One region of the Arthrobacter sp. CAN_A212 genome, then DNA from elsewhere that is predicted to be linked to it. Evidence: predicted binding sites of a transcription regulator. Region 1 holds the regulator's gene; each other region holds the start of a gene.
The links. Region 1 encodes LexA, which represses DNA repair genes until DNA is damaged. Its sites were predicted from a motif close to TCGAACANNTGTTCGA; they were not measured.

Region 2: IWX64_RS03535 (DUF222 domain-containing protein) is a predicted target of LexA. The motif match lies at 5,416-5,431, and genes of this name have one in related genera.
Region 3: IWX64_RS17305 (DUF6504 family protein) is a predicted target of LexA. The motif match lies at 1,981-1,996, and genes of this name have one in related genera.
Region 4: IWX64_RS09245 (LexA family protein) is a predicted target of LexA. The motif match lies at 4,159-4,174, and genes of this name have one in related genera.

Annotation. Positions count from the first base shown of each region.
Region 1 is NZ_JADOUT010000005.1:46,259-53,409, reverse strand. Features, by position in the region: gene dapF (diaminopimelate epimerase) at 1-363, shown strand, start outside; gene IWX64_RS06175 (class I SAM-dependent methyltransferase) at 388-996, opposite strand; gene IWX64_RS06170 (hypothetical protein) at 1,074-1,427, opposite strand; gene hflX (GTPase HflX) at 1,571-3,115, shown strand; gene IWX64_RS06160 (ATP-dependent DNA helicase) at 3,108-5,126, shown strand; gene lexA (transcriptional repressor LexA) at 5,123-5,779, opposite strand; gene IWX64_RS06150 (LysM peptidoglycan-binding domain-containing protein) at 6,232-6,591, shown strand; gene IWX64_RS06145 (histidinol-phosphate transaminase) at 6,834-7,151, shown strand, end outside.
Region 2 is NZ_JADOUT010000002.1:198,479-205,629, reverse strand. Features, by position in the region: gene IWX64_RS03560 (hypothetical protein) at 1-1,515, opposite strand, end outside; gene IWX64_RS03555 (AI-2E family transporter) at 1,818-3,131, shown strand; gene IWX64_RS03550 (alpha/beta hydrolase) at 3,156-3,947, opposite strand; gene IWX64_RS03545 (hypothetical protein) at 4,014-4,346, opposite strand; gene nucS (endonuclease NucS) at 4,646-5,341, shown strand; gene IWX64_RS03535 (DUF222 domain-containing protein) at 5,495-7,151, shown strand, end outside.
Region 3 is NZ_JADOUT010000016.1:778-7,928, forward strand. Features, by position in the region: gene IWX64_RS12220 (Clp protease N-terminal domain-containing protein) at 1-393, shown strand, start outside; gene IWX64_RS12225 (hypothetical protein) at 661-1,860, opposite strand; gene IWX64_RS17305 (DUF6504 family protein) at 2,048-2,371, shown strand; gene IWX64_RS12230 (hypothetical protein) at 2,599-2,853, shown strand; tRNA gene IWX64_RS12235 (tRNA-Leu) at 3,335-3,416, opposite strand; gene IWX64_RS12240 (ANTAR domain-containing response regulator) at 3,574-4,200, shown strand; gene pyk (pyruvate kinase) at 4,287-5,780, opposite strand; gene IWX64_RS12250 (glutamate synthase subunit beta) at 5,851-7,151, opposite strand, start outside.
Region 4 is NZ_JADOUT010000010.1:30,471-37,621, forward strand. Features, by position in the region: gene cydD (thiol reductant ABC exporter subunit CydD) at 1-2,266, shown strand, start outside; gene IWX64_RS09240 (Y-family DNA polymerase) at 2,361-3,704, opposite strand; gene IWX64_RS09245 (LexA family protein) at 3,713-4,144, opposite strand; gene IWX64_RS09250 (hypothetical protein) at 4,294-4,731, shown strand; gene IWX64_RS09255 (GNAT family N-acetyltransferase) at 4,750-5,157, opposite strand; gene IWX64_RS09260 (L-threonylcarbamoyladenylate synthase) at 5,329-5,949, opposite strand; gene IWX64_RS09265 (S8 family serine peptidase) at 6,239-7,151, shown strand, end outside.

The DNA of each region.
Region 1 (7,151 bases):
GCCGAACCCTCCGAACTGGATGCCGCGCGCCTGTTCACGCCCCCACTCGTCGAGCCAGCCCCCGTTGAGGGGACCAACGTCGAGTATGTGGTGCCCCACGACCCGCTCGTTCACGACGGCGTCGGACGCGTCCGGATGCGGGTCCACGAGCGGGGCGTGGGGGAGACCCTGTCCTGTGGGACCGGGGCGTGCGCCGCAGCGGCAGCCACCCGGTTCTGGGCCGGTGCAGGGGCCCCTCTCGCCTGGAGCGTCGAAGTGCCGGGCGGCGTCGTCGGGGTCCGTTTCCATGCGGGACCCGAGGGACGCGAACACGTGAGCCTTAGCGGGCCGGCCGTCCTGGTGGCAACCGGGACGTTCCTCTAGGCCGGTCTAAGCCGGCCGGTTATCTCAGGAACTGAGCCGCTCCACCTGGATGATCCTGAAGGACTTCGAGGAGGCAGTCCTCGACACCTCGTACCCAACTCCCAGCTGATCGCCCAGCCACTTCTGCAGGGAATCCGCGCCGAGGTTCTTCTGCACCACGAGGAAAGCCGACCCGCCCGTGGAGAGCCGGGGGAGCCACTTCAGCAGCAGCGCATGCAACTCGTCCTTGCCTACCCGGATCGGTGGGTTTGACCAGATCGTGTCGAAGGTGGCACCGGCGTCCACCTCTTCGGGGCGTTGGGCGACGACGTTGCGCAGCCCCAGCAGTTTCGCGTTCTCGGCAGTGAGCGCCAGGGCGCGTTCGTTCACATCGACGGCAACCACCTCGGCGTCGGGCGCCTTCAGAGCAAGGGTCAGCGCCAGTGGCCCCCAGCCACAGCCAATGTCCAGCATGCGGGTGCCCTCGGGGTCGGGCGCCTCAGCCAGGAGAATGCGGGTGCCCTTATCGAGGCCGTCCGCGCTGAAAATGCCTGACGAGGTCACCAGGGTGCGCTCCACTCCGGCCAGGACCGTGCGGAGCGGCTTTCGGATTTCCGGGCCGGACGGCTGGGCGCTGAAGTAGTGGGAATCCATAACAAACCAGCGTAGTCGAGCACCCGGCCCTTTCACGTATGACGTAACCAACGGGACCGATGGGCGACCCCAGGGGCTCAGCCTCCCCACCAGCCGACGCCCTGGGCGTCGTAGACGAGATCCGCTGCGACGGAACCGAGGGGCTCGGCCACATCATAATCCGCCATGTCACGGCCCGCCTCGACCGGGTCGTCGACCGAAAGGGACGACCGGCCCCTGATCAACCCGGCCTGCTGCCCACCGGGGGACAGATAGACGATCGAGATGGTGTCCCCGTCAACCCACGCGTCGTCGACCCGTACCTGCTCCCATTCCGTGGGACCGCCATCCCGCAACCGTTCCAGGCAGGACAGGAGCACGGTCTCCAGCCAGGAGGGCGCTGGCAGGGCGCGAAGCTCCCGGATCAGGGAGTGATGGCGGGCCGAATACATGCCGAGATCCTATCGTTGGCAGCCCGGGACCACGGCAACCCGGCGGGCCGGTGGAACAAATGACCGATTGCGCGCTCAGTGAATTGCCTCACCCGATCCGCGGGTGGGCGACTACCATTGAAGGACACCACTTTAGGGAGCGTATGTCCACGAGTAACGGGGGACCGGCCACGCCGGAACCGGAGATTGGCCCAGCCGAGATCCAGGCAGTCATCGACAGGATCCTGGCGAAAGACGAAGCAGCGTCCGCGAAGGCAGCGGGCAACCGATTCGCCAGCGCCGCGACAGGGCAGGATCATGAGCGGTCGTCCTACGACGGCGATCAGCAGGATCTTGAGGAGCGTCGCGCACTGCGGCGCGTCGCGGGACTGTCCACCGAGCTGGAAGACGTCACCGAGGTCGAATACCGGCAGCTCCGCCTGGAGCGTGTGGTGTTGGCTGGACTGTGGAGCGAAGGCACCGCTGAGGATGCCGAAAACTCGTTGCGGGAACTGTCAGCCCTAGCGGCCACCGCCGGCTCCGAGGTGCTCGACGGGATCGTCCAGCGCCGTCTCAAGCCGGACCCCGGCACCTTCCTCGGCTCGGGCAAGGCCCAGGAGCTCAAGGATATCGTGGTGGCTACCGGTGCAGACACGGTGATCGTCGACAGCGAGCTTTCGCCCTCCCAGCGCCGCGGTCTGGAGGACATCGTCAAGGTCAAGGTCATCGACCGGACCGCCCTCATCCTGGACATCTTTGCGCAGCATGCCAAGTCCCGCGAGGGCAAGGCCCAGGTGGAACTCGCCCAGCTCGAGTATCTGTTGCCACGGCTGCGTGGCTGGGGCGACTCGATGTCCCGGCAGGCTGGTGGCCAGGTGGGTGGCGCCGGTGCGGGTATGGGTTCCCGTGGCCCCGGTGAAACGAAAATCGAACTGGACCGTCGGAAGATCCGTACCCGGATGGCGAAGCTGCGTCGGGAAATCAGCGGCATGTTGCCGGCCCGGGAAACGAAGCGCGCGAACCGCCGTCGCAATGAGATTCCGTCGGTCGCGATCGCCGGTTACACCAACGCAGGCAAGTCCTCGCTGCTGAACCGCCTGACCGACGCCGGGGTGCTCGTGGAGAACGCCCTGTTCGCCACCCTCGATCCCACGGTTCGGAAGGCGGAAACCGCCGACGGACTCGGCTACACCCTGGCCGACACGGTCGGGTTCGTCAGGTCGCTGCCGACCCAGCTGGTCGAAGCGTTCCGGTCCACGCTGGAGGAGATCGCCGATTCCGACCTGATCCTGCACGTCGTGGATGTCTCCCACCCGGACCCGGAGGGCCAGATCGCCGCCGTCCGCGAGGTCCTCGCCGAGGTCGACGCCCGCAAGGTCCCCGAGATCATCGTCCTGAACAAGGCCGACGCCGCAGATCCGTTTGTGATCGAGCGCCTGCGTCAGCGCGAACCACGGCACGTGGTGGTCTCGGCCCGCACCGGGCAGGGCATCCCCGAGCTCCTGGAAGCCATCAGTGCCGCCATTCCCCGCCCCAGTGTGAAGCTGACCCTTCTGGTGCCCTATGAGCGCGGCGACGTCGTGAGCCGCCTGCACCAGTCCGACGCCGAGATCCTCAATCTCGAGCACATGGAGTCGGGAACCCGGCTCGACGTGATGGTGCGCGAGGGTCTCGCCGCTGACCTGGAGGAATTCCGCCAGCATGCCTGAGAGCGGTGCCACCGGGCCGCTGGAACTCCTCGATGCCGCAGTCGAAGCCATGGGTGGTGAGAACCGCACCGGCCAGCACGAGATGACGCAGCGGGTCGCCGAGGCGCTCAATTCCGGCGACCACCTGCTGGTCCAGGCGGGAACGGGTACCGGCAAGTCTCTGGCCTACCTCATTCCGCTGATCTCCCACGCCCTGGCCCACGACAAGCCAGCAATCGTGTCGACGGCGACCCTCGCCCTCCAGGCTCAGATAGTCGGCCGGGATGTGCCCCGGCTCCTGAAGGCGTTGAACGGCAAACTGCCGCGCCCGGTGGACGTTGTCCTCCTCAAGGGCCGCGGGAACTACGTCTGCAAGCACAAGACCGGCGGCGGCTTCCCTGAGGAAGGGGCCCCCGACGCGCTCTTCAGCCTCGGTGAGGACACCGCTGCACCCCACCCGGCGGCAGGCCCGGCCACACCGCTGGGCCGCGAGGTGGTCCGGCTCCGGGAATGGGCGGAGGACACTGAGACGGGTGACCGCGACGAACTTACCCCTGGCGTCAGCGAGCAGGCCTGGCGTCAGGTGTCGGTGAGCAGCATGGAGTGTCTGGGAGCCCAGAAATGCCCTGTTGCAGCTGAATGTTTCAGCGAGCGGGCCCGGGCGAAGGCGGGGGACGCCGACATCGTCATTACCAACCACGCCATGCTGGCCATCAGCGCGTTCGAAGGGCTGGCCGTCCTGCCCGAGTACGACGTGGTGGTCATTGATGAGGCACACGAACTGCATGACAGGGTCACGGGCGCGGTCTCCGGGCAGCTTTCGACCGGCATGATCTCCGCCGCTGCCTCAGCGGCGCGCCGACACCTGTCAGTGAGCGCTGAACCCCTGGATTCAGCGAACCGCTTCTTCGAGTCGACGGTCGAGGGCATCCCTTCCGGCCTGATGGCTGCAGGCCTCACCGAGGACCAGGAATCCGCCATCACGCAGGTCCGTGAGGCCTGCCGCGCGGTGCTCTCGGATGCGAAGGGGGATGGCCCAACCCCGGCGGACGGTGGCCGGCAGATGGCCAAGTCCCATGTCATGGCGGTCTTTGAACTGTGTGAACGACTGCTCACCGCGACCCCCGCTGGGGAAGTGCTGTGGGCGTCACGGCCCAGCACCTTCTCTCCGGGTACCGGGTATTCGCAGCCTGACGACACTGCGCCCGCCACGATCAACATTGCGCCGCTCTCCGTCGCAGGGAAATTGCGGGAGGGGCTCTTCGCCGACCACACGGTGGTGCTGACGTCGGCGACCCTCGCCATCGGTTCCGAGTTCGGACCGGTCGCCGGTTCGCTGGGGCTTGCCGGGGCGTCTGCGCCCTCCTGGACCGGGGTCGACGTCGGCAGTCCGTTCGACTACCCGAAGCAGGGCGTGCTCTACGTGGCGAAGGATCTGCCCAAGCCTGAGCGTGGCACCTCGCCGGCCCAACTCGATGAGCTGGAGGTGCTTCTCAAGGCCTCCCGGGGTGGGGCACTCGGGTTGTTCTCGTCCCGCCGCGCCGCGGAAGAAGCGGCAGAGGCGCTGCGACCCCGGGTCGACTTCGACATCCTGTGCCAGGGCGACTCCTCGATGTCCGCCCTGGTCAAGCAGTTTTCCGATGAGCCGGACACCTGCCTGTTCGGCACCATGTCGTTGTGGCAGGGAGTGGACGTGCCCGGCAGGTCCTGCCGACTCGTGACCATCGACCGGATTCCGTTCCCCCGGCCCGACGACCCCCTGATGACAGCCCGGACGAGGGCGGTGGCCAAGGCTGGCGGCAACGGCTTCATGAGCGTTTCCGCGACGCATGCGGCTGTCCGGCTCGCCCAGGGCGCCGGACGGCTGATCCGCGCGACCGAAGACAAGGGGGTGGTGGCGATCCTGGACTCCAGGCTGGCCAACGCACGGTACGGCTCGTTCCTACGTGCCGCACTTCCCCCGTTCTGGTCCACCACCGATCGCGCGACGGCGCTAGGGGTCCTGGAGCGTCTGGCTGGCGAGCCCCGCTAGAGGGCGCGCATCACCGAGACGACCTTGCCCATAATGGTGGCCTGATCGCCGAGGATCGGCTCGTACTGGGTGTTCTGCGGCAGGAGCCAGGTGTGGCCGTCACGCTGGCGGAACGTTTTCACCGTCGCCTCGTCGTCCAGCAGTGCTGCCACGATGTCACCGTTCTGGGCTTCCTGCTGCCGACGGACCACCACCCAGTCGCCGTCGCAGATCGCCGCGTCGATCATTGAGTCCCCATAAACGCGAAGCATGAACAGGTCGCCGTGGCCCACCAGCTGCCGCGGCAGCGGCATGACGTCCTCGACCACTTGGTCCGCGAGGACGGGCCCACCAGCAGCAATCCGGCCGACCATGGGAACCATTGCAGCGTCAATGGCACCGCCGATCTCGGTTGGAGCTCCCGCAGCGGTCCCAGCGGCGGCGCCCTTCTGGTCGTGATCAAGGGTGAGGGGCAGCAGGATCTCCATCGCGCGGGGCCGCTTCGGATCCCGCCTTAGGTACCCCATCCTTTCCAGCTGCGAGAGCTGGTGGGTGACGCTTGACAGGCTCGCCAGCCCCACCGTGTCTCCGATCTCGCGCATGGACGGGGGATAGCCGTTGGTGCCGATCGCCCGCTGGATGGTCTCCAGGATTTTCTTCTGCCGGACGGTCATTCCCTTGGGCACCTGCCGACCCCGGGGGCGGCCACGGGCGGGGAGGGCCGTGGGAGCCAGGTCGGAGGTCTGTTCATCCAGTGGTCCGTCGGACTCTTTCACGGTCGCTGTCCCTTCGATAAGAATCCAGGTGACCCGGCGGATCCTGATGTTTTCAGGGGCCGAGCTTATTTTGTCAGTGGCGGATGATGTGCTGATTTCTGCTGGAACCAAACCATCATCCTTGCCCTAACGGTATGGGAGTTAGGACACGTTTTCAAACATTTGTTCGATCGTGTCTCGACAAAGTTCGTCAATGAGTGCTAAAAATAAACAAGCAGTAATTCGAAGATAAGTTCGAACAAAACGGGTTCACCCGGTTTTACAGTCGAACAGGATCCCCGGCCCGTTGGCCGGGCCCGGCCGCAGCGCCGGGATCGAATGGACTGATTCGAGTACAGAGAGGTGTATCCATGTCTGTCATCACCACACACCAAGATTCCCCCGCCCGTGACACCAGCCGCGCAAAACTGCGGCTCACCCGCCGCGGCAGGCTCCTGTTGGTCGGCCTGCCGATCGTGCTGCTGGCATCAGCCGCCCTCATGTTGTCCGGCTTCTTCAACTCCCCGGCGAAGGCCTCCAGCGAACACGGTGAATTCACCCAGACCGTCAGCGTGAGCGTAGCCTCCGGCGAAACCATCTGGCACCTGGCCACCGAGTTTGCTCCCGAGCGGGACCCACGCGACGTCGTGGCCGAGATCGTCGAACTGAACAGCCTCAGCACCTCGGTACTGCAGGCTGGGCAGCAGCTGGACATCCCGTCCGGACGGTGACCCGCAGCACCCTCGCAGAAGCACCCTCGCAGCGCAATTCACTGCCGGCCCGTCAGGTCACTGCCGGCCCGTCAATATAGCCAACCCGGTCCGCCAGCTTTCGGCCGCCGACGCGGTGCGCCAACGGTTGTGCGCTTACCTGCCAACATGGACTTGCCTGTCAGCGTGGCCTTGCAGGTGGTAGCGCGGACTTGCAGGTGGCCCGATTCTGTACTGGCGGGCTCCGCGCTTAACCTTGAGAGGTGAGCGAACAGTTTGAGCGGTTGAGCCGATTGCCCCTACGCGACGATCTCCGGGGGAAGCACCCTTACGGTGCCCCCCAGCTGGACGTCCCGATCCTCCTGAATGTCAACGAGAACACCTACGGGGTCCCGGACGAGGTGCGGGAGGCAATCATCGCTGCGATCAGCCATGAGGTCGGCGGCCTGAACCGGTACCCGGACCGGGAGTTCACCGAGCTCCGCACCAACCTGGCCCGGTACCTGGGCCACGGGCTGACTCCGGACAACCTCTGGGCGGCGAACGGGTCCAATGAGGTGCTGCAGCACCTTCTGCAGGCT
Region 2 (7,151 bases), on a different contig from region 1:
CGTGTAGTCGGGCTCCGAAGCGTGGACAAAGGTGATGTCCGCCGAGTCGTTGTCCGGATCCGCCACGACATCCGACTGGAAAGACGTGATGGCCTCCGCAAAGGAGTTCTCCTCGAAAGTGTCGGCGTTGTCGCCGTCGGGTTCGGAGAGGAAATCCGCAATGGCGTTCATCGCCGTCTGCGGCGCGTAGGCGAGTCCTGGTGCGTTGTCGAGCGGGACCTGTGCCACCCCGGCTGAGCCCTCGGAGCTGGGAAAGGTCGTGCCGGGCAGCATCTGGATAGCCGCGCTGAGCTGGTAATTGGACCGGGGGTCTGCCTGTACCAGCACCAGCGCCTGCGGCACTGGGTTGTCCTCGGACTGGGTGAGGGCCACCACCGTGCGGGGCCAGCTGGGATCGGAGGAGATCATGGTGGTCAGGATCGGTTCCGCGGCCACCGGCGTGGGCTCCGGGATCTCCGAGGCGTCGGCACGCACAGCGTAATTGGCGGTCCGCAGCGCCAGTGCGGCCTCTGCGGTCCGAGGCGCAAGCAGATCGGCGTCGGCGGCCGCGTCACCCTCCGCGACGACGGTGGCAACCGAAGCGAGAATTCGCTCCAACTGGCTTTCGAGCACCACCGGCGGCTGGTCCCCGGTCTCCTCCGCCGCGGGCGAGGGGGATGGCTCCGACGTCGCAGGCGAGGGGGATGGCTCCGACGTCGCAGGCGAGGGGGATGGCTCCGACGTCGCAGGCGAGGGGGATGGCTCCGACGTCGCAGGCGAGGGGGATGGCTCCGACGTCGTGGCGTGCGCCGCACTGAGTCCGGAAGCGGTGAGTCCCATGACAACGACTGCCACGCTGAACTGTGCTCCGCCCTTCCTGCCCTGCTTGTTGCGGGCTTCAAGGGCGCGCTGATGGGCTCGCGACCCCTCAACGGTCGGACGTCGTTCGCGCTTGGGCTTGCGGAAGAACAGTGCGATCCCGATCAGAACGATGAGGGCTCCGATCACGATGAGGGGAACAGCCCAGACCGTGGTCTCGTCGTTGGGCCATGTGATCGAGACATTGGTAGGGGCGGGGTTTTCGCCGTCGGACGCAAGCAAAATGGACCAGTCGCCGTCGGCCGGGTCCAGCCAGCGGTGGGTGACGCTACCTTCGGCGGTTTCCTCGCTGGTCCAAAGATCGGATCCGCTGGGATCCGGAACTGTCTGCTCGCCGTCAGTGAACGTGGTCTGGAGGCCGTCCTCTTCAATTCCGGTCACCCGGAGGTGGGCCGCGTCGCCCACCCAGGCGTCGACGTCGCTGGCCCGGCCGACAGCGAGAGTGAAGGTCCCCTCAGAGCGGACCGTGATGTCGACGTCGTCGGCTCCGGGCTCCTTGGCACCAGCGTCGATCACAGTCACCGGCCCGCTCTCGGTTCCGGCTGGCACCGAAGCGGTCACTGTCTCGGAAGGGGACAAAAAGGTGAGCTGTGCGATGCCCACGAGCATCAACAGCACTCCGATCACCAGGGCGGGAACTGCAATCTTGAAACGCACTCAGATACCTATCGTTGCTCGCGCGCAGCACGGCCACGCATCATGCGCCGACAGGTCCCCGGCGGCGCGATTGTCTGTGCAAAAGCTTGATCTCACCTCCCATCGTAACTAACTTCACCTACACGGCAGGATTTTGTGGAGGGCGTCACTATCGGCTGGAACCACGCTGGTCCCGGGCACGACGGCGGACCGGTCAGGGTGCAGGGCGCCGTCCAGCTTGCCTGTTAGTGTTTCGCTAACGTGCAATGGCCCTGGATGACGGCCACCCCTCGCAGGCACCACTGGGAAAGCAGAAAACAAGCGTGAGCGATAATCAGGAAGTTCCGGTCGGCGAGCCGCTCCCCCGGCCCACTGCCCCACCCCGCGTGGCGAACGGGCACACGGCGGGCTCCCCCGATGAAGCCTCCCAGCCGGGCCTGCTGGCCGCGATCCTGCACCGGTTGCGCAAGCCCATCCCCGGGGCGCAGCCCCGGCTGCGGTTTGAGTTCCCCCCCGAGCGCGCTCCTGATCAGGTGCCCTTCGACGAGGAGGTGACCCTCGCCGACGAGCGCCTGAAGTTCGGCAACCCGCAGCCCCGGTCCATGCGCCACCACCCCATCCACTTCGGATTCATGGGTACCGTGGGTGTCGGCCTGGCCCTGCTGGCCTATTTCATGATCACCAACGTGGGCCAGTTGCTGCTGTGGATCGGCGCTGCCATGTTCATTGCGCTCGGGCTGGATCCCATAGTCCGCTGGCTGGAGAAAAAGGGGGTACCACGCCCGGCCGGTATCGCCGTCGCGCTGTTGTTGCTTGCGAGCCTCATTGCAGGCTTCTTCGCCACCCTGATCCCCACCATCGCGAACCAGACGAGCCAGTTCGTGGACCGGGCGCCCGGGTTTGTTGATGACTTTCTGAACTCGGACTTCTTCCGTACGGTCGACCAGCAGTTCCAGGTGAGGGAGCGGGTAACCGATGAGGTCAATAACTTCTTCGACAACTCGGAGGCGGTAGGCGGGATCTTCGGTGGCGTTCTGGGAGTGGGAACGGTCATCCTCAACAGCCTGTTCGGCACCCTGATCGTGCTGGTGCTGATCCTGTACTTCCTGGCGTCGCTGCCCGCGATGAAGGAATGGGCCTACCGCCTGGCACCACGCTCACGCCGACCACGGGTCAAGTCGCTGGCCGAGGAGATCACCAGCAGCGTCGGCAACTACGTGATCGGCCAGGCGTGTGTCGCCCTGCTGAACGCGATCTTTGCCTTCATCTTCATGACCATCGCCCAGGTCCCGTTCTCGGTTCTGCTGGCCTTCGTCGTGGTACTGCTGGCCTTCATTCCACTGGTGGGGGCGCTGATCGCCGCGGTCATCGTCACCTTAGTTGCGTTGACCGCCGGGTGGCAGACCGCACTGCTCTTCGCCGTGCTCTACCTCGCCTACCTGCAGGTTGAGGCGTACTTCATCTCACCCCGCATCATGCAGCGGGCGGTCGCGGTTCCCGGCTCGGTGGCAGTGATCGCCGTGATTGCTGGCGGCAGTCTGCTGGGCGTGCTGGGGGCGCTCATCGCCATTCCGACCGCCGCCGCCGTGATGTTGCTGCTCAAGGAAGTGTTCATCGCCCGTCAGGACGGGCAGTAGCCCGGTGTGCTGGATGCCACCGCTTTAGGACGCGGTGGCGGCTTCTCCGGTCCAGGTGGTCGGCAGCGAATCGGAGCTGCCGGGCAGGACGGTGTCGGCGATTTCATCGAGGACACGCGCCGCATACTTCTCCCCCACCCAGAGGTGCTTGGCCCCATCCACCCCAATGACCTCGGCCTGGGGTACCCGGGAGAACCGGGTGGTGGCCGCTGCTGGCTGAAGATAATCGTCGTGTTCGGGTACCAGGACCTTCAGGGTCAGACCGGAGGCGGCCCACGCATCGAGATCCTCATTCCCAGCTCGGTGGAGCGGCGGGGACAACAGGATTGCACCCTGAATGGCGGACGCTATCGGCTCGGAGGCGCCGTACTTCAGGCACAGTTCGGTGCCGAAGGACCAGCCGACCAGCCAGATGTTTTCCGGGTGGCGTTCGGCGGCCCAGGCGACAGCCGCCTCAATGTCTGCTTGTTCCGCTGCGCCGCCATCGAACTCGCCTTCGCTGCGGCCACGCGGCGAACTGGTGCCGCGGGTATTGAAGCGAAGTACTGCGATGTCCGCCAGCGCCGGAAGCCTGAAAGATGCCTTCCGGAACACGTGCGAGTCCATGAATCCGCCAGCGGTGGGCAGCGGATGCATGGTCACCAGTGTGGCCAGCGGCGGCCGGTCCACCGGTTCGGCGAACTCGCCCACCAGCGTCAACCCGTCGGAAGTCCGCAATTCAATGTCCGTGCGGATTGCGGGGAGCACCGTGGATGCCCTGATGTCCATCGGAGAGTCAGAATCGGTGAAGTCATAGCTGGAAGGCGTCGAAGTCATCGTTTCAGTCTAGGGGAACACGGGATAGCCCCGCGGTATCCGGAGCGGCCCTGCGCCGTCGTCGGCTCAGTACTTGTAGCTTCGGGTCCGCCAACAGTTCACGTGCCAGTGGCGCCGGCCAGCCAGCCCCGCGGCAGCGCCGAACAGTGAGTCTTCCTGCCAGACCACCAGGTGTGCGAGGCCGGATGGAATCACCCGGTGGCAGCCCGGACATACATAGTCCTTGGCAGCGTTGCGCTCGGTGATCCGGCGCACCGACCACTCGCCGTCGGGCGCGCTTTCGTGGGTCGGAATGCCAGCCCGCGCCCGCTCAAGATCGATCTCGGGCACCGGGCCGGTCTTGCGCCCGGGCTGAGCTGTTGGCTTCCCGGGACGACGGGGACGGTTGGAACGCGGCATAGACCTAGTCTGCCCGATGAATCGGATCGAATAAGACGAGATATTCTGACCCACCTCAGCGACGCGCCCGCGACGGTCTCCGAACCTTCCGAAACTGCCGACATCACGACGAGCGGCTGGGTCTGGGGCTGCTTGCCTACATCGTCTGAATAGTGCTCGCGGCCCGACAGGCCGCAGTAGCCGCCGAGCACCAGCCACCTTCCGGCACTCCCTGCCTTAGTTTCGGGGGCAGGGGTTCTCTGCGCATTGTGGGACGATTTAGGTACCCCCAAACCACTCAGCGAATTGGATGGCAATACGTGCGTTTAGTTGTAGCCCAGTGCTCAGTCGATTACATCGGCCGCCTCCGGGCCCACCTGCCCTTGGCCACCCGACTGCTGATGGTCAAGGCCGACGGGTCAGTATTGGTCCACTCCGACGGCGGCTCTTACAAGCCCCTCAACTGGATGAGCCCGCCAGCCACCCTGCGCATTGTCACTCCCGACGAGGCGGACACCGAGCTGGGTGTCACCGAAGTGTGGAACGTGCAGCATGCCAAGACCGACGACCGCCTGGTAATCAATATTCATGAGCTCATTCACGAGACTTCGCATGATCTGGGAGTGGATCCCGGCCTGGTCAAGGACGGCGTTGAGGCAGATCTGCAGCGCCTTCTGGCTGAGCAGATCCATCTCGCTGGCGCCGGTTTTACGCTGATTCGCCGTGAGTACATGACCGCCATCGGGCCCGTGGATATCCTTGCCCGTGATGCCTCAGGAGCCACTGTGGCCATTGAGCTCAAGCGCCGGGGCGACATCGATGGTGTTGAACAGCTGACCAGGTACCTCGAACTCCTTAATCGGGATCCCCTGATGTCTCCGGTCAGGGGAATCTTTGCGGCACAGCAGATCAAACCACAGGCACGCGTGCTGGCCCTGGATCGGGGTATCGACTGCCTGACGTTGGATTACGACATGATGCGTGGGGTAGACGACGTCGAGTCACGCCTCTTCTAGCCTGACCCTTGAGGCGGCTATCAGATGCCGATGATCGGGTGTAGATAACCGGATATCGGGTGCCAACCTTTCGTTCGAAACTTTGTTCGAGAGGTTTGTCCACATAGCCCTTTGTTCCGCAGGAATGTCGGTGGTGTTTGGGACAATAGAGGTATGGACGGCAGCGCAGCTCCATCACCGAAACGGAGGGGAATCCCCTCCCGGGTGACGGCTGCGCGGGGAGCCTCGGGTGCTTGTCGTGAACCTGAGCGCGGCCGACTCTCTGGTGCTGCGGACGGCATTCCTGTCGATTCTTCTTCTGCTACGTCTGCCGGTGCTGCTCCGACGAGCAACACTCCTGTGAGCACCCTTGCCGGGGCTGGCCGTAAGCGTTCCACCCGGGCCCTGGTCGAAGCGCTGAACTCCCTGAAACCGGCGGTGGATGCGGTGGGGTTGATTGATCAGTTGCGGGAGTTGGAGGATCTGAAGTCGGCGATTGCTGGGGTACAGGCCCGGATCACGGTTGCGATCGACGTCGCTGAACGCGACACCCAAACCCTCGCCGGGGTACCCGCCGCCGAACAGGGCAAAGGGGTGGGGGCGCAGGTCGCGTTGGCGCGGCGTGAATCCCCGTCCCGCGGCAGCCGGCTCCTCGGCTTGGCTCGGGCGCTGGTGACGGAGATGCCCCACACACTAGCCGCCCTCCACACGGGGCAGTTGAATGAGTGGCGGGCCACCCTGTTAGTGAAAGAGACCGCGTGCCTCAGCAGTGTTGACCGTGCTGCCGTGGATGAAGAGCTATCAGCTGATACGGGTAGGTTCACCGGGTGTGGGGATAAGGCGGTCGTCGCCGCGGCGAAGGCAGCCGCGTACCGCCGGGATCCCCGGTCGGTGGTGAACCGTGCCGCCCACGCTGCGACGGAGCGGTGTGTGAGTATCCGGCCAGCACCAGACACCATGGCCTACCTGACAGCGTTGCTCCCGGTGAAGGAAGCCGTCGCCACCTACGCCGTGTTGACTCGTCACGCTGACACGGTCCGGGGTGCTGGTGACCCCAGGTCCCGGGGTCAGGTGATGGCCGATACCCTCGTCGAACGCGTCACCGGGGTCCCCGGGGGTATCAGCCGGGTCGAGTTGCAGCTCATCATGACCGACCGTGCCCTCTTCCAGGGCGACAGCGAACCAGCACGGATCCCCGGCTACGGCATCGTCCCCTCCAGCTGGGCACGCAACCTCCTTCAGGCAGAGACACCGACCAGCCCACGGACACCAACAGGCCCGGGCATTCTAGAAGGCTCAGGCACACCAACAGGCCAGCGTCCCACCACAACCGAACCGGGTGCTGAGCCAGCAATCAGCCAGGGCGGTCCAACCAGCCCAGCAATCGGTCGGGCAGATTCGGCCGGGGCAGGGCCAGCTGGCGGCACTGGCACTGGCACTGGCCGGAAGGATCCAAGCGACTCCGCCGCACACCGTGCTTTCGACGTCTGGTTACGTCGTCTTTACACGGCCCCATCGAGCGGGGATTTGGTGGCGATGGATTCCACGGCCCGGCTCTTCACGAAAGCGCAACGCCGGTTTATTACTGCCCGGGATGACACCTGCCGGACCCCGTACTGCGACGCACCGATCCGCCACATCGACCACATCATCCCGTGGCATCGGGGCGGGCCGACATCGATCACGAATGGGGCTGGACTCTGCGAAGCGTGCAACCACACCAAAGAACACCCCGGCTGGACTGTAGCCCCCGCACCCGGACCGAGACATCAGCTCAAATCCACCACCCCCACCGGCCACACCTACCACTCCACCGCACCACCCCTACCCG
Region 3 (7,151 bases), on a different contig from region 1:
GAGATGAGTGTCGGCTCCATCGATCACACAGGCCAGGACAGGACGCCCGGAATCGTCTGGCAGGGCCTTGCGCCCATAGGTCGTCCGGATGGGAAGCCGGTGAAAGTGAAGCCCCGGTTCCGTTGCCGCAGCATTGAACTCGTCACCGCGCACCAGCCGAAGCGCATCGCATGGAGAATCGCGTACCCCGATGCTCCTGAAAGTAGCTCGGTCCTGACAGAATTCACCCTGATGAACACGACTGGCGGCACCCAGGTCCAGATCACTAAATCATGGTCTAAACGCCAGGGTTGGCGGAGTCTCGTCGCATCGCCGCTGCGTCCCATTCAGAAATTCATCGTGTGGATCACCATGTTCCGGACTGGGAGCGCGATCAGCCGAGCGTTCCGCTGACTCGACAGGCCAGACCCCATAGCCCAACTTTGAGGCGTGGCTAACACCTAAACCGGCGGGAACCCGACCACTGATTCGGCGATTCACATCTATCAGCGCGTAGCGTCTCACTCACCGGTGTCTCTGTATCCATCGTTTGCGAACGGTTTGGGTCACTCTGGATTGATCGAATCGAACGAACGCTACAAACAGTGGGTTGTTGCCTCACAGAACCCGGACCGGCTGTGCAACCGCTTAGCACTTCAGATTAGGATGCGTTCGCCTCTCTTAGTGCAGTTTGTCTTTGGACGAGTTGTACTTCGATGCCATCGCAGCCACAGTTGGATGGTCCTCGTCGAAGCCGCCTATTTCGATGATGTCGGTTCCGTCAAGCGAGAGTTCACGCAAGGGGTCGCTGCTGAACTCGCAATAATTCATTTGAATGAAACCTATCGCCTGCGGTTCCGGGGACTCCCCTCGAAAACTTGGTGACGTTGCGCTGAACCGACAGTGCTGAAACATGTATCCACCCATGTCGCCGCTGCCGTTGAAAAGGACTTGAGTTCCCTCAAAGTTGCAGTTGAAGAAGTGGATTCTTAGGTCTTCATACGCACCCGCGGCGTCCAAGTCGGATTGCCAACAGAAGTTAATCATTCCCCCGGAAAAGCGGCAGTTACGGAAGGACAACACGCCTCCTCGGTCATACGAGTCGAACAGCACTTCCGTGGCCTGGAAATCACACCCGTCAAACTCCATCGCCCTGACAGGAGAGCCTGAAAAACTCAATAATCCATAATCGAACCGAAGCCCACTGAGCCTGCTCTTCAACCCCACATTCCTGATGCGCACGTCAGCCCCCGGCCAGCCCGGATTGTTCCGTTCTAATACGGAGCGATCGAAGATAGTGCTCCAGATCGTCTCCCATTCAGGGCCTTGCGATTCAACTGTGTCTGTATCGTTCGCACCGAGCGCGAGATAGGTGGTCAGGAGATCGATGCACACTTGGCGCTCTTTGACGTTGCGTTCTTCGCTCCAATCATCAGCGAGAGAAGCTAACGCGTAGATACCAGCAAGACGTATGGGTCGAGATTCGCTTCCAAGCTGGTCTGCCGCGCTCACGTACCTGTCACGCAATTTGGTGATGCTGTCTGATCGGTGCTGATCCCGGTGCAGGCGAAGCAACTCAAGCGTGGTTAAGTGACCCTCGTCAGTCGTCTTCTGGCGTCGAAACGACAGATAGAGGGTGATCCCGAGGCCCAACGCCGCAGCGGTAGTTACAGCTGACTGCACGACTTGTTGCAGTTCCATAGCCGTGAGGGACTGTTCTAAAGTCCACGGCAGAAATTGACCCCTGAGGATGAAGGCAAAAGCACCAATCAGAACGGCGATGGCAATCGTTGTAAGCCCAAGCCAAAGAAATAGATTGCGTAGTCGGACCGGTTTTGTCACCGTGCCATGCTCTGGGCTGGGATTACTGAAGGGTGCCATTGTCGCATCGTATCGGCACTCGGGAACGGTCTACCTATCGACTGACCTCCGGATTCCCGGTGACCACGAAGCGTCCGCACATACGGCTCATTCTGCCGCACCTCTAAGGGCTCCCATAAATCGAACATGTGTTCTAATTTCAACTCTGGACGGCATGACGGATCACAGGGCGAAGGGCGGCGCGCACATGACAGCACAAACCACGGAAGCTAGGCCACGGACGGTCAACGAACCGGTGGACGTGAGGTTTCACAGCAGCGGCGCTCCGCTGGCGATGCGGTGGCGTGGCCGGATCTGGCAGGCGGTCGGGGAACCGGTGAGCTGGTCTAGTTCCCGAAGCTGGTGGGAGCCAGGGAATACCCCTGTGAATGGGCAGGGCAGTCTCATCACCAAGCGTGTGTGGCGGTTCCAAGCTCAAGCCGGGCCGGTCTCCCCGACCCTGGAGGTCGATATCAGCTCAGATCCACATACTGACGGGTGGCAGCTACGCCGGATCGCTGGGGCTGAGTGACTGTCGGTGATGGGCTTTAACGTGGTGGTGCCGGTGCCCTAGAAAACTGGGGGGAGCTTCTAGGACACCCGCACGGTGAGCAGAGGACTCTCGATTGACTCGGCTCGTTACAAAGTCTATTTTCCGTTTCTGAGAGTTAGCAGAGTGGCGGCAACGCCGTGGGTCAAAATCAGCGGTACAGAAATTACTATGACCGGCTATTAGACGGGTGGATTGAGGAACTGGTGATGCGGGAGGAACCGGTGATGCTCACGGAAACGGAACTGGATTTACCGTCCAACCCGGTCCACGAGTTCCCTGCACCCCGGCGGGTGCACGTGTGGATTCGATACCCGTCAAAGGCTTACCGGGTGAAGGGACACGCGACGGCGTGGACGAAAACAGCCGTCAAGGTGTCCTTCTTCGAACCAGGAATCAAGACCCAACGTGAGGGCTGGGTATGGGTCGGCTCCGTTACCACTGCTGCGCCGGATGAGCTGTAAGCAGTGTCTCTTGACCTTGCTCGTTTTTACGCTGGATAGGCGGTGCGCAAAGCGGCACCCGTTGTGCGGCCAAACTCCACGAACGTGGCAAGCCTTTAGGAGCGCCGTGGTGTCGTCAGCGAAAGCAGTAGCTTCTTAGCAGAGCAACAGGACTACCGGCGTCATGCTGTCACGGCAGCCCAGGCGCAAGGCGCCGGGAAAGGGCCAAGTTGCACTCCGGCCTCTCCGCCCAACGGTGATGACTTGATCAGAACGGCACAAAGGAGATTCGGTGAAAAACTTTCACCAAAGTCATGTACCTTCGCCGCCACTCCCCCATGAAGTAGTAAGAAAGCCCAACAAGGGCTTCAAGAAAGGAAGGAGCCGAACCGCCACAGGGAAACTGCAACCCACCCACCGACACAGGCACACCCTGTTCACCATCTGAGCCGGTTTGTGCACAGTCAGAGAGCGAAACAGCCTCTGACAAGGGGAAACACTGTGCCCGAAGTGGGACTTGAACCCACACATCTTTCGATACTGCATTTTGAGTGCAGCGCGTCTGCCAATTCCGCCATTCGGGCCAACGTGCGCTCCGACAAAGACCCGAGACAGGACCCGTGAGAGACCCGATCAAAGCCAGATGAAGTACTCAAGTCATCGTCAGTGCGCGAAACTACTCTACATGCCGATAGGCTGTTTCAGTGAACCGGCAACGGGCGCTGCCCGGCCGGGCAAATGATGGAATTGAACAAGGAGCCTGCTGTGTCTGAATCCAACGAGTCGAACGTCTCGGGTGTTGCGCGGCGCGTGATTGTTGCCGAGGATGAGACCCTCATCCGCCTGGACATTGTGGAGATTCTCCGCGGCGAAGGGTACGACGTCGTCGCCGAAGCTGACAACGGCGAGAAGGCCGTCCAGCTCGCCAAAGAGCACAAGCCCGATCTGGTCCTGATGGACGTGAAAATGCCTGTCATGGACGGCATCACCGCCGCAGAACAGATCGTCAAGGCACGCATCGCCCCCGTGGTCCTGCTGACCGCTTTCAGCCAGAAAGAGCTGGTGGAACGAGCCCGCGACGCCGGCGCGATGGCGTACGTCGTCAAACCGTTCACCCCCGCTGACCTGATGCCCGCCATCGAGATTGCCCTCTCCCGCCATGAGGAGATCAAGGCACTGGAGCACGAAGTCTCCGATCTGCAGGAACAGTTCGCCACCCGCAAGCTCGTGGAGCGTGCCAAGAGCCTGCTGACCACCAAGATGGGACTCACCGAGCCCGAGGCCTTCCGCTGGATCCAGAAGACCTCGATGGACCGCCGCCTCAGCATGCGCGAGGTCGCCGAGACCATCATCAACCAGGTCAACTGACCCACAGCACTGCCACAAAACATATCAGCACAGCAGAAGGGCCCCGCCGGTGAAAACCAGCGGGGCCCTTCTGCTGTGCTACCGAGCTACTTGTGCTTGTTCTTGACCGGCCACGGGCCGACCTTTTCCTTGTTCGGAGTGTAGCCATCGGGCAGCTGACCGGCGTCGGCAATGTCCCCGACCTTATGCACCTTGATCGAGTTCGTGGACCCTGCCTGCCCGGGAGGCGACCCGGCAGCGATGACCACCAGGTCATTCGGCTCCACGAGACCCTGTTCCAGAAGAACCCGGTCAACCTGGGCGGTCATCTGATCGGTGTGCTCGACGAAGGGAACCAGCATGGGCTGCACACCCCAGATCATCGCCATCGAATTCAGGGTCGACTGCACCGGAGTGAAAGCGAACACCGGCTTGGTCGGCCGGAGCCGTGACAGGCGCCGCGCCGAATCGCCGGACTGGGTGAAGGTACAGATGTACTTCGCATCAAGCTGATCGGCGATCTCCACCGCCGCACGGGTGATCGCCCCGCCGCGGGTCTTGGGCTTGCTGCCCAGCGGCGGCACCCGATCCAGGCCGTGCTTTTCGGTCGACTCGATGATGTTCGCCATCGTCTGCACAGTTTCCATGGGGTACTTGCCCACACTGGTTTCGCCCGAGAGCATGACGGCGTCGGCACCATCCAGCACTGCGTTGGCACAGTCAGACGCTTCGGCGCGGGTGGGGCGGGGGTTGTCGATCATCGACTCCAGCACCTGGGTGGCGACGATGACCGGCTTGGCCCAGCGGCGAGCCAACTCGATGGCACGCTTCTGGACAATGGGAACCTCTTCGAGCGGCAACTCCACGCCCAGGTCGCCACGTGCCACCATGATGGCGTCGAACGCGTCGATGATTTCCTCGATGGCGTCAACAGCCTGGGGCTTCTCGATCTTGGCGATCACCGGTACCCGGCGTCCCTCTTCGTCCATGATCTCGTGGACGCGGACGACGTCGGACGCGTTCCGCACGAAGGACAGCGCCACCATGTCGACGCCGCGCTGGATGGCCCACCGCAGATCGGCCTCGTCCTTATCGCTCATCGCCGGCACACTCACTGCGACGCCGGGCAGGTTGATGCCCTTGTTGTTCGACACCGCTCCCCCCACGGTGACCACTGCGACAACCTTCGTGTCGTCAACGGCCGTGGCCCGGAGGGCTACCTTACCGTCGTCGATCAGCAGGGAATCGCCCACGTTCACGTCCTTGGGGAGTCCCAGGTGGGTGGTGGAGCAGATCTCCTGGGTGCCTTCGACGTCCTCGGTGGTGATGGTGAAGGTGTCGCCGGGCGCCAGCACATGCGGGCCGTTCACGAAACGACCGAGGCGGATCTTGGGTCCTTGCAGGTCGGCAAAGATTGCCACCGGGCGGCCCAGTTCTTCCGAAGCCTGCCGTACATACTCGTAGGTCTGGTTGTGCACCGTGTGATCGCCGTGGCTCATGTTCATCCGGGCAACGTCCACACCGGCCTTCAACACCGCCACGGTGTTCTCATAGCTTGCAATCGCGGGGCCGAATGTTGCAACAATTTTTGCGCGTCTCATGAAACCTAGCCTAGTCGTGTTGTTGTAGGTGTTGTTGGGTGCGCGGTGACCTTTCCGCGACGTGATGCACTCAGAGCACTGCCATAGCGCGGTCGGTGGGCGCCACCGGTGCCGGTAGTTTGGTCTCCCCCATCAGCCACTTGTCCACTGCTGCGGCGCAGGCGCGCCCCTCGGCGATGGCCCAGACAATGAGTGACTGTCCGCGGCCGGCGTCGCCAGCCGCAAAAATCCCGGGCGTGTTGGTCATGTAGTAACCGTCCCGGCCAATGTTGCCGTGCTCGTCGAAGTCGGCCTGCACCTGTTCGGTGAGGCCTGCAGGCTCCGGTCCAGTGAACCCGAGCGACAGGAACACCAGGTCGGCCGGGATGTCCTTCTCGGTGCCGGCCTTGGGCACCCGGCGGCCGTTGACGAATTCGGTCTCCGCCACCCGGATCGCAGTGAGCTTGCCATTCTCGCCCACAAATTCGACGGTCGAGGCGAGGTAGGTCCGCTCGCCACCTTCCTCGTGGGCGCTGGCAACCTCGAACAGGGTGGGGAAGGTGGGCCAGGGCTGGTGCGCCGCGCGGTCCGTCGGCGGCTGCTGCCCGATGGCGAGCGTCGTCACGGATGCCGCATGCTGACGGTGGGCGGTACCCAGGCAGTCAGCGCCCGTGTCGCCGCCCCCGAGGATCACCACGTGCTTGCCGTCCGCGTGAATCTGGTCCTCGACGACGCCGCCCGCACTTACCCGGTTGGCCTGGACCAGGTAATCCATCGCGAAATGGACACCCTCCAGTTCCCGCCCCGGGATCGGCAGGTCACGGGGAATAGTGGCACCGGTAGCCACCACGACGGCGTCGTAGCGGCGCCGAAGCTGGTCCCAGCTGATGTCGCGTCCCACCTCGACACCGGTCCTGAACCGGGTGCCCTCGGCGCGCATCTGCTCGAGGCGCCGCTCCAGGTGGCTCTTCTCCATCTTGAAGTCGGGGATGCCGTAGCGCAGGAGCCCACCAATATTGTCGTCACGCTCATACACCGCCACCGTGTGACCGGTGCGGGTCAGCTGCTGCGCCGCGGCCAGGCCTGCGGGCCCGGAGCCGACGACGGCAATGGTCTTGTCGGTCAGGCGCTCGGGCGGGTGTGCCTCAACCCAGCCCTCGGCGAACGCCTGGTCGATGATCGAGACTTCCACCTGCTTGATGGTCACCGGCGGCTGGTTGATCCCCAACACGCAGGACGCCTCGCAGGGTGCCGGGCAGAGCCGGCCGGTGAACTCGGGGAAGTTGTTGGTGGCGTGCAGCCGCTCGATCGCTTCCCGGCCCTTGTCCCGGTAGGTGAGGTCGTTCCACTCCGGGATCAGGTTGCCCAGCGGGCAACCCTGATGGCAGAACG
Region 4 (7,151 bases), on a different contig from region 1:
GGTGCTGGAAGTGCTCGCCGGACTTCGCGGTCACGGGGCAGGTGCGCGGGTGTCCGGCACCATCACCGGGATTACCCGGTCGCAGATCGCGTGGATTCCGCAACACCCGGTCCTCGCCATGCCCACTGTTGCCGACGAAATTGGTCTCTACTCCGGGCTGGCCGGTCCGGGCGAACAGCGGAATGCAGCGGTACGCGCCCTCACCCACCTGGACGCCCTGGACCTGCTGGACGCCGGGAGCGGCGACCTGAGTCCGGGCGAGCTTCGCCGGGTGGCGGTCGCGCGGGCGCTCGCCCGGGTGGAGCACGCCGACGTCGCGTTGCTCCTGGCGGATGAGCCCACCTCCCATCTGGATGCCCGCGCCGCCCGGACCGTGGAAACCGCGCTGGCGGCACTGCGCGGGCGCACCACAGTCCTGCTGGTCGCCCACAACCCGGCGACCGTGTCGCTGGCCGACCAGGTGATCGCGGTCGCCGGCGGATCGGCAGGACAGGACGACGGCGGCCCCCCACCGGAAGCCCCGACGAACGCCGCGCTGCCGGCCAGCGCTGCTGTCCAGCGCCGTCGACCCGGCACGGAGCCGCCGGCCCGGACAGGGAAGGTTGCCCTGGCCCGCAGCGTTGCCATGGTCCAGCCGTGGCGCCCACGGTTTGTCTCCGCCCTGCTCTTCGGTACCGGCGCCACCCTGTTCGCCGTGGCGCTGACCGCCACCTCGGGGTGGATGATCGTGCGCGCGTCCGAACAGATCCCGATTCTTTTCCTCCTGACCGCCATTGTGGGAGTACGTTTCTTCGGGATTGGGCGCTCGGTGCTCCGCTACTGCGAGCGCCTCCGCCTTCATGACGCCATTTTCGAAAGCACCAACACGCTGCGGCTGCGGCTGTGGAATGGACTGCTGGAGCGTCCTGCCGCGTGGCGGAAACTCGGCCGCGGCGGCAAAGTCCTTGAACAGCTGGTCGGCGATGTCGACGAGCTGCGGGACCTGTCGCCGCGGGCGATCTTCGCCCCGCTGGTCGGCGTCCTCACCGCTCTGGCCGCAGCCATCACCACCGCCCTGCTGCTTCCCGCCGGTATGTACTGGCAGTTGGTGCTCCTCGCCCTCTGCCTGGTGGCGGCGCCTGCCCTGGTCCTAGCCGCCGACCGTTCATCGCGCCGCGCCGCAGTGGGACTCAAGGCTGAAATTCTCGACACCACCTCGCGGATGTTCGCCGCCGCACCGGACCTCAGCGCCAACGCCGCAGACGGGCTGCTGCGCGCCGACGTCGCCAGATTGGAGGCGGCAGTCTCGGCAAGGCTTGATCGCAGCGCCTGGGCGCAGGGACTGGCCAACGGGTTGACCGTGCTCGCCTGTTCTCTGGGCGCCCTGGCCATGGTGGGCTCCGCCGCGGGGGTGGACCCGGCCGTGGCCGCCGTCGTCGTGCTCATGCAGTTGGCCCTGATCGAGCCGTTCGTCGCGGTCAACACGGCTGTGCACCAGGTCGGTGCGTGGCGGGCGGTCGGTGACCGGGTGGTGCCCGATCTGGGTTCCGCCGACATTAGCGCCGAGCGGACGGCCGCGACACCGGTCGATTCCCTCGAGCTTCGCGATGCTTCCTACACCTATCCGGACCAGTCGATCCCCGCCTTCGCTGGCGTGTCGCTGGACCTGCAGCGAGGTGAATGGCTGGCGGTGACGGGACCCTCCGGCAGCGGAAAATCGACGCTGCTGGGAGTGCTCCTTGGGTTTTTGCCGCTCAGTGCCGGCAGCTACCTCATCAATGGTGAACCGACCGGCAGCGCTGAACCGACCGGCAGTGGAGAGCCGGGCGGGGCCCGTGCGCCACGGATCGCGTGGTGCCCGCAGGAGGCGCACCTGTTCCAGTCCAGCGTCCGGGCCAATCTGGCCCTGGCGCGGGATTCGACGGCGTCACCGTCCGACGCTGACCTTTATGCGGCCCTGGACCGTTCCGGATTGGGGGACTTCGTCAGGACGCTACCGGCGGGGCTGGACACGCAGGTCGGCCCGGGTGGAACCTGGCTGTCCGGTGGGCAGATGCAGCGCCTCGCCGTCGGCCGCGCCCTGCTGACCCAGGCCGACGTCGTGCTGCTCGACGAACCCACCGCGCACCTGGACCCGGCGGCCGCCCGCGAACTGCTGACCGATCTGCGCCGGGGTCTGGCGGACAAATTCGTGGTGATGGTGACCCACAGCCGGGACGAGGCATCGCGGTGTGAGACGGAGCTTGAGCTGACGAGTCAGGGAACGCTCGCGGCGGTCGCTCGCTAAGCGCTGCGCCGGGGAACAGCAGGTCTGCCGCGAGGTGATCGGCGGACACTGAACCGCGCTGTCCGGGGGCTTTGGCTCAAATAGCCCGCCCTACCTAGCCCGCCCTGACAATGGCCAGTTCGTCCCATTCCGTGGTGTACCGGGGGGAGGAATAGCGGCGGCTCATCGTCCAGTCGGCCGGGGCGCTGATGCCGGCCCGTCCCAGTCCGATGCTGGTGGCCCCGTACCGGTCGGTTACCTGGCCCAGCAGTGCCCCGATGTTGCGTCGCTCGTGCACCGACACGAACGTATCGAACTGCGGTTGATAGCCGGCGGGGGAGAGATCGGTGAGCATCACGCCCGCCCGCGCATAGGGCGCGCCCTCGACCAACTGCCCGTCAAGGGCACCGACGGCGGCGCGGGTCAGTAGCACCGGATCTGCTGTCGGAGCGGCCAGCCGGAGCGCGACCGAGGGAAAGGAGGAGGCGGTGTGGTGGAACGGCGACGTCCCCGCGAAGACCGTCATGCTCTTGGCCAGCTGGTTCGCCCGGGACAGGCGGATGGCGGCTGACTGGGCATAGAGGCTCATCACCTGCTGCATGCCCTCGAGCGTGGTGACCGGCGTCGAGAAAGACCGCGAGAAGATCATCTGCCGTTTGTCCGCGCGCTCCGTTTCCAGCTCGATGCAGGGGATCCCGCGCAACTCCAGAATGGTCCGCTGCATCAGCACCGAAAACTTGCGCCGCATCAGCACCGGATCCGCGGCGCGCAGGTCGGCGATCGTGAAGACCCCGATCGCGTTGAGCCGCTTCCCGAGCCTCCCCGCGATCCCCCAGATGCCGGTCACCGGCACCCGGGACATGATGTGATCGATATGGGCGTCGGGCATGAGGTCCAGGCTGCACACCCCACCCATTGCGGCGTTCTGTTTCGCCACCCGGTTGGCGAACTTGGCGAGCGTCTTGGTGGGGGCAATCCCGACGCACACCGGAAGGCCCGTATGCAGGGCCATCGCCGTCCGGATGGCTGTCCCCTGCTCCTGCAACGCCCGCGGCGACCCCGCCAGTCCCAGGAACGACTCATCGATCGAATACACCTCCTGCCACGCGGCAAAACGTCCCATCAGCTCCATCGCCCGGGCGCTCAGGTCGCCGTACAGCTCGTAGTTGCTGGACCGCTGGATCATCCCCCACCCGGGTGCCTGCGCCGCGATCTTGAACCAGGGCTCACCGAGGGGGATGCCCAGCGCCTTCGCCTCGTTGGAGCGTGCCACCACGCAGCCGTCGTTGTTGGACAGGACGACGACGGGAACGCCCGCCAGCCGGGGATCGAAGACCCGCTCGCAGCTGACGTAAAAGCTATTGACATCCACCAGCGCTATCCGGGATGTCCCGGTCCATCCCGCCGCCGCGGCCGAGGGGTGGTGGCCCGGGGTGGCACGCGTGGGACGTTCACCCATGGTGGTGCCTAAACGTAGTGGAGGCAGCGGGTCACGACACCCCACACCGTGAGGTCGGAGAGTTCAGCCACCGTGATGTCGGGGTAGTCCCGGTTGTCGGCTTTGAGAATGACGCCGGCGGTACCGAGGTGCAACCGCTTGATCGTCAGTTCGCCGTCGAGGATCGCCACCACCACCGAGCCGTGGAGGGGAGTGAGGGAGCGGTCAACGATCAGTTCGTCCCCGTCGTTGATGCCAGCACCGGACATGCTGTCCCCGGAGACCCGCACGATGAATGTGCACGTGGTGTCCTTGATGAGGTGCTTGTTGAGGTCGATCCCGCCGTCGTAATAGTCCTGGGCGGGCGACGGGAAACCGGCCGGAACGGAGACCGGGCTGACCTCGGTGAGCTGCCCGGGCGGGGTTCCCTGCAAAGGGGCGATCTGGGCTACAACTGTCACGACATCCCTTTAACTAGAACATATCTTCGAACGTAATCAGCGTAGCACTTGCCGGTCCCGCTGGTGCTAGATTTCACGGGGACGCGGCAACGCTACGGGGGCGACTGGCCAGCCGGGTTGTCGCCTGTAAATGAAGTAGGAAACGAGCGATGGACTGGATCTTGATCCCCGTGCTGGCAGTAGTCGCGGCGGGCTTTGGTTTTGCCGGTGGATGGGCGGCGCTCGCGGTCGACCGCAAGCGGCGCACCCCGGCCACCGCATCCACACCCGTGGTGGAGCCCGCCGAGGCGCCGCGGGAAAGGGAAGCCGATTGGGCGGTGTACTGGCAGAAGGACAACATCTGGGTACTGACCAACACCGGTTCCGCCAAGGCCACGGGGGTGGATGTGCAGTTCGAGCAGTTCACGGTCGACTCCTCGCACCTGCGGAGCACCATGCAGACCTCGGGGGAAGCCACCTTCAGCGGGTACCTGCGGGGCAAGAAGCCGGCGGTCCTGATTTCCTGGACTACCGAGGACAACGAGCAGCGCGGGCCGTTCCGCCGTGCCATTCCCCTGCAGGGCAACCGCCGCTGGCAGGACTGGTGACGCCAGCCGCCGTCGGGCTCACCTGGGGTCGAGTACCCGGCCGACAATCCAGGCGTGTTTGCCCACCTGGCGGCGGCGGGTAAAGCCGCAGTCCTCGAACAGTTCGACGGTGGCACTGAACAGGAAGTGGCCGTGCGCGGTCCGGCCGGCAGTGACCTCGGGAATCGCTTCCACCAGGCCGCCGCGCCGCCGGGCGATCAGGTCCAGGGCACCCTCAAGTGCCGTCCTGGCAATACCTTGCCCCCGGTGCTTCTTGTCGACGTAGAAGCAGGTGATCCGCCAGTCCGGGACCGGTGGCTCGGCCTTGAGATACTCCCGCTGGTGTTTGATCCGGGTCAGCTCACGGGGACTGCCAAACTGGCACCAGCCCTGCGCGGCGCCGTCATCGTCGAAGACCAGCGCCGCGTGCGCGCGGTCCAAGAACACCCGTTCCCTTTAGCCTCGCGGTGGTCGAGGCCACGTTCGGCACCTTCCGGATGGAACCCGGCGCACCAGCAGCCGCCAAACACGCCGTTGTTGCGTTCCATCAGTTCGGCGAAGGCGTCCCAGGTCGAAGCGTCGAGCGGACGGACGGTGTGCGGCATGATCAGCTCACTTTCACTCGAAGCGGGAGGGGTCACCCATCCCGTGCCGGACCACCTCAGCGACGCCGCTGGAGTAATCAATGACGGTGGTCGGCTCGGCACCGCAGTCCCCGGAGTCGATGACGGCGTCCACCTGGTGGTCGAGCTCTTCCTTGATTTCCCAGCCCTGTGTCAGGGGCGTTTCCTGGTCGGGGAGCAGCAGGGTGCTCGACAGCAGCGGTTCGTCCAGCTCGGCGAGGAGCGCCTGCACCATCCGGTGGTCCGGAATACGGACGCCCACGGTCTTCTTCTTGGGGTGCAGCAGCCGGCGTGGCACTTCCTTGGTGGCGGGCAGGATGAACGTGTAACTCCCCGGCGTCACCGCCTTGATGCTGCGGAACACGTCATTGTCGATGTGCACAAACTGTCCCAGCTGGGAGAAATCCTTGCAGACCAGGGTGAAATGGTGCTTGCTGTCGAGCTTCCGGATGGACCTGATGCGATCCAGTGCGTCCTTGTTCCCCAGCTGTGCGCCCAGTGCGTAACAGGAGTCGGTGGGGTACGCGATCAGCCCGCCGGACCGGATGACGTCGACAATCTGGGCAATCGCGCGCGGCTGCGGATCCTGCGGGTGTACATCGAAAAATTTGGCCATGCGAAGAGCATACGTCGAGCAGCGGCTCTGGGGTCCTATCCCGCGGTGCGCTGGGAGAGCAAACCCGCGAGGGTTTCGTCCCCGGGCGTCGCCCGCTTCTCGTGCTCGCCGGCACGGGGCAAATGACTGTGAGATAACGCGGAAGTAACGCGGTGGGGGATACCTTGGCGGTGCCCCAGAAGATTGTGCGTCAGGTGATTGCCCGGGACCCTATCCCCATGGCTTGATCCCGAAAAGGTTATTCCCCGGAATGCTTTATCGCCCAGCACCCCAAAGGTAGAGTGCCACAATGATTGAATCTGAGTCCTCCGGCAGCCGCTCCCGCGGACAGGAGCCGGAAACCACCGGTCGTTTCATCGTCGTCTTCGCCGACGCGGAACAGGATGCACCAGGTTTCCTGAGGTCCGCAGGGATGGCCAGCATCGCCGACTCCCGCGAGTTCGGGTCCCGTGCAGCGACCCCGGACCAGACCGAGGGCGCAGCTGCCACAGTGTTCTCCCGGCTGGGCGTGGCAGTGGTGTCGGCCGATCCGCAGCAGGCACGGGCGCTGCGCTCCTTTTCCGAGGAGGGCACGATCGCTTCGGTATCGCCCGAGCTGATCCACCATGTGCTGACCGAGTCGCCCGGGGAACCTTCCACACTGTTCCAGGACTCTGGCGAACTGACCTGGGGTCTCCAGGCGGTAGCCGCCGACACCTCGCCGTGGAGTGGAGCGGGCATCCGGGTGGCGGTCCTGGACACGGGCTTCGACTCCAGCCATCCTGATTTCGCCGGACGACAAATCACCACCGAATCGTTCGTACCGGGGGAAACCTCCCAGGACGGCCACGGCCATGGGACCCACTGCATCGGCACGTCCTGTGGACCGCGGTCGCCGGAGGAGGGCCCGGCGTACGGGGTCGCATTCGAAGCGGATATTTTCGCCGGGAAGGTCCTGGGAGATTCGGGGTCGGGCAGCGACGGTGGCATCATCGCCGGCATCGACTGGGCGATGGCCAACGAGTGTGCAGTGATCTCCATGTCCCTCGGAGCCGACATCGCGCAGGTCCACCCGCCCTACACAGCGGTCGGCCGGCGGGCACTGGATCAGGGGTCACTGATCATCGCGGCGGCCGGAAACAACGCCGACCGGCGGCAGAACGACTACGGATTTGTGGGCGCTCCAGCCAACAGTCCGTTCATCCTGGCGGTCGGAGCGTTGG